2 regions of the Lactobacillus fornicalis genome follow, and region 1 is predicted to be linked to the other one. Evidence: predicted binding sites of a transcription regulator. Region 1 holds the regulator's gene; the other holds the start of a gene.
What was found. Region 1 encodes Rex, which represses fermentation and respiration genes when NADH is low (regulators of the CRP and FNR family bind a similar motif). Its sites were predicted from a motif close to TTGTGAANTANTTCACAA; they were not measured.
Positions count from the first base shown of each region.

Region 2: a site for Rex is predicted at 1,963-1,980, ahead of ACNDLV_RS04285 (shikimate dehydrogenase). Genes of this name have one in related genera too.

Region 1 covers NZ_JBLTIM010000003.1:44,372-47,565, reverse strand. Annotated here, with positions in the region: gene ACNDLV_RS00705 (ABC-F family ATP-binding cassette domain-containing protein) at 1-1,569, opposite strand, end outside; gene ACNDLV_RS00700 (redox-sensing transcriptional repressor Rex) at 1,743-2,384, shown strand; gene groES (co-chaperone GroES) at 2,569-2,853, shown strand; gene groL (chaperonin GroEL) at 2,881-3,194, shown strand, end outside.
Region 2 covers NZ_JBLTIM010000016.1:16,963-20,156, forward strand. Annotated here, with positions in the region: gene ACNDLV_RS04280 (MFS transporter) at 1-976, opposite strand, end outside; gene ACNDLV_RS04285 (shikimate dehydrogenase) at 1,013-1,936, opposite strand; gene ACNDLV_RS04290 (LysR family transcriptional regulator) at 2,087-3,007, shown strand; gene ACNDLV_RS04295 (FAD-dependent oxidoreductase) at 3,055-3,194, opposite strand, start outside.

The DNA.
Region 1 (3,194 bases):
TTCGTAATTACCTTCATATAATTTTGCGTGACCAGTTCTAACTGAAATAATCTTATTTGCTAGTTGGTTAATAAAGTACCGGTCATGAGATACGAATAAAAGTGTACCATCAAATTTACTTAGAGCCTGTTCAAGAACTTCTTTTGCTTCAATATCTAAGTGGTTAGTAGGTTCGTCCATGATTAAGAAATTATCATGTTCTAAGGCTAAAACGGTTAATGTTAATCTAGCTCGCTGCCCACCTGATAATTGGCCAACCACCTTGTCAATATCTTTAGCGGTAAAAAGAAAACTAGCTAAAATCGAACGAACATCTTTTTCAGGCATTGATTTATGGCGATCCCAGATAGTATCAATAACAGTCTTTTTGTAATCTAGTCCTTGTAATTCTTGATCGTAGTAACCAATATCTAAACTAGCACCATACTTAATGGACCCTGATTTAACCGCTAGTTTTTTCATAATAGTCTTGAGTAAAGTGGATTTACCAATTCCATTAGGCCCAATAATAGCTACTCGATCTCCTTTATTGACTTGGAAAGAAATATCACTAACCATAGTTTTATCAGGATAGCCAATAGTTAAATCTTGAGCAATTAGAACTTCTTTTCCAGAAGGACGATCAGCCTTAAAATTAATCCGCACTTTGTTACTGTGCTTTGGTGGATCAATTCGATCCATTTTTTCTAGTTGCTTACGGCGACTTTGAGCCCGCTTGGTAGTCGTAGCACGAACAATATTTTTCTGAATAAATTCTTCGGTTTTCTTGATTTCTTCTTGTTGCTTCTCATAAGCAGCTTCTTGTTGAGCATCTCGTAATTTGCGTTCAGCTAAGTAGTGAGTGTAGTCTCCTTTAAAAATAGTCAACTTACCATAACGCATTTCAAAAATTTGCGTTGCAAGATGGTCTAAGAAGTATTGATCGTGAGATACAGTCAAAATAGCTCCATCATAATTTTTCAAAAATCCTTCGAGCCAATCTAAAGTATCTAAGTCAAGATAGTTGGTTGGTTCATCAAGCAAAAGTAAGTCGGGCTTTTTAAGAAGTAATTTAACAAAACTTAGTCTTGTTTTTTCACCACCAGATAGTGAGCTGATTTTCTTGGTCCAAGTGTTTTCTTTAAAATTGAAACCATTTAAGACACTTTTTATATCAGCTTGATAGGTATAACCACCATTTTGTTCAAAGTCAAATTGCATTTGATCATAACGCTTAAGCAAGTCACTATCTTCTGGATTATCAGCAATTTGTTCTTGCATTTTGGTTAAAGTTTCGCCTTGCTTGATAAGTGGTGCAAAAACAGTAATCATTTCGTCCCAGATGCTTTTATCTTCATCTAAGGCATTTTCCTGGGCGATATATCCAACATCAATATCTTTGTTAACTGTAAATTCACCTTTAGTTGATTCTTCTTCTCCAGTCATAATTTTGAGAAGAGTGGTTTTCCCGACCCCATTTGGTCCTACTAGACCAATTCGGGCATTATTTTCAATTGAAAAATTAATATCTTTAAATAAAGTTGTTGCCCCAAATTGTTTTTCAAGGGCATGTCCTTGTGCAATAATCATATAATTCACCTGTGCAATATTTTACCATAGGAAATGTGAAGATTTCACTTACTTGTTGCTATTAGGATTAAATTTGTGAAAATATTACTTGCATATGAACCATAAGTGTATGTATCATATTCATGATTGAAAAAATTTCACATTCACAAACTTGAATGAAGAAGGGTTCTTTGATGGATAAAATAAAAATTCCAAAGGCAACTGCACGTAGATTGCCACTTTATTATCGTTACTTAATTTTATTAAATGAGGAAGGAAAAGAAAAAGTATCCTCAACTGAACTCTCAGAAGCAGTTCAAGTTGATAGTGCTTCTATTAGACGTGATTTTTCATATTTTGGCGCATTAGGTAAGCGTGGCTATGGTTATGATGTCAAAAGTTTACTGGGATTTTTTAAAAAAATCTTGAATCAAGATACTTTGACTAATGTTGCCCTAATAGGAGTAGGGAATTTGGGGCATGCCTTACTTAATTATAACTTTAAACGTAGTAATAATATTAGAATCTCTTGTGCATTTGATATCAATTCTGATTTAACTGGAAAGATTGTTAGTGGTGTTCCGGTTTATGATATGAAAGACATGATTGAACAAATTAGAGAGCAACAAATTACAATTGCAATCTTAACAGTTCCTCAAATAAATGCCCAAAAAACAGCTAATGAAATTGTTGAAGCAGGAGTTAGAGGAATTATGAATTTTACACCTGTTCGACTATCAGCTCCTGCAGGTGTTCGAATTCAAAATGTTGATTTAGCAACAGAATTACAAACTTTGGTTTACTTTTTAGAATCTGATAAAAAAATTGAAGATTAGAGTAAAGCATTAGTATTGCTTACTTAATTTATACGAATAGCACCTTTTTAGCACTCGAAGCAAAAAGGTGCTATTTTTTGCTTGCATCGAGGAGAAAAACATATTATTATAAGCATTGTAAGTTAGCACTTAGAAATAAAGAGTGCTAAAAATTAAATTGATAGTTAATATAGGAGGGACAAACGTGTTACAACCTATTGGTGATCGCGTGATCGTAAAAGTAAAAAAAGAAGAAGAAGAAACTGTTGGCGGTATCGTCCTTGCTTCAAATGCTAAAGAAAAGCCAACTGAAGGTGAAGTTGTTGCAGTAGGTAGTGGCTTAGTTACCAGTGAAGGTAAAGTTTTACCAATGACTGTTAAGGAAGGCGACCGTGTAGTTTACGACAAGTACTCTGGCACTAATGTTAAGTATGACGGAGAAGAATACTTGGTCCTTCATGAAAAAGACATTTTAGCAATTGTAAAATAATTCTGAAATAAAGGAAGTAATTTTATTATGGCAAAAGACATTAAATTTGATGAAAAAGCTAGACGCTCACTATTAAAGGGTGTTGATAAGTTAGCTGATACTGTTAAGACAACCTTAGGACCTAAGGGACGTAACGTAGTGCTTGAAAAGAGTTATGGTGCACCAGAAATTACTAACGACGGTGTAACTATTGCTAAGGCAATTGAATTGAAAGACCACTTCGAAAACATGGGTGCTAAGCTTGTTAGCGAAGTTGCACAAAAGACTAATGATATTGCTGGTGACGGTACTACTACTGCTACTGTTTTAACTCAAGCTATCGTTAATGAAGGTATGAAGAA
Region 2 (3,194 bases), on a different contig from region 1:
CCATGACTGTTAATGCTAATTGCATTACACCACCTGCAGCAAAAAATCCAACCAATATCGATAAAATAATCATCAAACTAGCATTAGTAGGATATAACCACATTAGGGCTAATGAAATAAATGCACCTAAAGTGTAAATAGGAACAAATTGAATTTCACTAAATTTCTTACCCAAAACAGCAGTAGTTAGCACACAAATAATTGATCCTAAAGAATACCAACTAACTAATGAGTGAGCTGTTACTTGCGAAAGATTACCTATTTTTTGACCATATTGTGTAAGCATCTGGCTTACCAAATAAAAGGTTGCTTGTGAAATATATCCATAAATAATAAATAAAGTGCCATCTAACCATAAATTAGTTTTTACATTATTATCAGTTATCTTTTCTTCAACAGTTTTATTAGTTGAATTTGAGTCTGGGAAAGCTCCACCAAACATGAAATAAAGAAAAGTAAGCACCAAAATAGTTGCTGGAATTAAAAATGACCATCCATACCACATATGTGCAGCTGCTAAAAAGCTAACAATAAAGGGTAAGAAAAATTGCCCTGCACTAATAAATGCCTTTAATACAACATTAGAAGTTCCTTTAGAATTTGGATAAATTTCCATCAAACCTGGATAAGTACCGGTATCAAGGAACGAATTAGCCATTCCTGCTAAAATTCCTAGAATATACGCAATAACCGTATTCGGTGACATTAAAATGCCAACAAAGAAAATAAAATAAGTAACAATTCCTAATTGAACAAATGGTTTTCTCCCAAATTTATCAGATAAAACTCCTGAAGCTAAAAGATTTATAATTCGTCCAATTCCTAATGAAGAAACTACTGCAAGAGCACCAGTTTCCGTAGTTCCCCATTGGTGAGCCAAATTAGCTGCATTTTGAGACAGGATAATAACGCCCATCCCATGAACAAAATAATTGAAATAAAGCGCTAGGGCCGTAGGTGTATATTTATTCTTCATAACTATCCCCATATCTACTCAGTAAAATAATAGCTTTTAATTATTATCTTTAGCATCATTTTCAAAAATAACTTGACGAATATAATCAGTTGGCATGTCTTCACCAGTCCAAAGCTTAAATGCGGCAGCCCCTTGTTCAATCATCATGCCGATACCATTTAAAACATGCTTTACACCAGCTTTTTGAGCGACTTTCATTAGCTTAGTAGTTCTTGGAGCATAAACGGTGTCAAAGACAGTCATATCTTCGTGGAACCAACTAGGATCTTCAACTAAAGTCATATCTTCAAGAGGCTTCATCCCAACACCTGTTGCATCACAATAGATGTCGCATTCACTAATGGCACGCTTGAAGTCATCTTTGTCTTCCAAGTGGTGTAAACTAGCCTTACAGTTAGTCTTTTCATTGATTGTCTTCACATTCTTTTCAGCTTGAGACCATTTATCATCGTTAAGGTTAAAAATTTCAATTTCACTAACACCATCAAGAGCAGCTTGAACAGCAATTGGAGTTGCGGCACCGCCAGCACCAGCTAAACACATCTTCTTACCACGGATATCAATACCTTCATCTTCCAAGCTCTTCATAAAGCCAATTCCGTCAGTAGTGTAGCCTGTTAAAACGCCATTATCGTTAACAATAGTGTTTACAGCATCACACATTTCTGAAGCTGGAGATAATTTATCTAAGTATTTAATAACTTCTTTTTTATTAGGCATAGAAACATTTGAACCACGCATATCCAAAGTTCTAATAGCTTCAACTGCCTTAGGTAACTTCTTGTTATCAATTTCAAAGCAAAGGTAAGTAAAGTTTAAACCTAATTTTGCAAAAGCATTATTGTGCATTGTTGGAGACATTGAGTGGCGGATTGGGTAAGCCATCAAACCAATTAAGTAGGTATGACCATCAAGCCAACCATTAATAGGACCATTTACACCAGTTATTTTATTTGTCATAATTAAAATCTCCTTAATAAAAATCTTTGTTAATATGTTCTCAATTCACTTTTTATGGTATCGTTTTCAAAGTAAGCAATAAATAAAACTAGTTCAATTTATCAATAAAGACAGTTTATTATTTATCCTGTAAATTCGAGGAGAAATTTTATGAATTTAAGACACTTGGAATTCTTTGTAGAATTAGCTCATACTGAACACATGGCACGAGCTGCAGAATCTTTAGGTATCTCCCAACCTTCTCTTTCATATGCAATTAACAGTATTGAAGATGAATTAGGAGTGCCATTATTTGAAAAAGAAGGTCGTAATATTAAGTTAACCAATTATGGTCGCATCTATTTAAAGCACGTAGAAGCAAGCCTAGATGCCTTAAAAAAGGGCAATGAATACGTTGCAGAATTGCATGATATTAATCAAGGACATATTCATTTAGGATTTACCTATACTATGGGCCAAGACCTAGTACCTGAGTTAGTTTCAACCTTTAAAAATAATCCAACTGCTAAGAAAATCACTTTTTCGTATAGCCAAGATATTACAGATAAATTAATTGAAGAATTACTAGAAGAAAAACTTGATTTAGTTTTTGCATCAAAAGCTACAACTCCTGCTCTGGTAGCGCAAGTTAACCAATTTCACCTAGTAAATCAAGAATTATTAGCTGCTGTTCCCTTTAACCATCCTCTTGCTAAAAAAGATGAGGTTACTCTTTCCGAACTAGCTAAATATCCTATGGTACTTTATCAGCGTAACAGTGGCTTAGGAATTTTTCTCAAAAAAATATTCGATCAAGCAAACATAAAACCAAAAGTAGCTGTCGAAGTTCAGGAAGATCATTCGGTCTTAGGGTTTGTTCGTTATAACTTTGGGGTTGCAATCGTACCTCATATGTCACAATTAAGTAGTGGGATAGTGAAACTGTTACCTATTAAAGATAAGGCAGTAGTCCACCCAATTTATGCCATTACTAAAGCAAATCACTTTTTACCACCAGTTGTGCAACGTTTTCAAAGTTACGCTGAAAAATATTGTCGAAATAGTTTTAACGAAAAAAATACTATGATTTAAAAAAATAAGCTATTCTTATCTCTTAAAGGATAAAAATAGCTTATTTTTTATCGATTATTGCAATTGTCACTAGCATTAGTTCCAGCTAAAAAGCCTGAAGCATAGCTCCATGAATTCATCATACTTGGCATAGAGTCATGACCATTGGCACCACCAATTATTTCACCAGCTGCATAATAATTAGCTA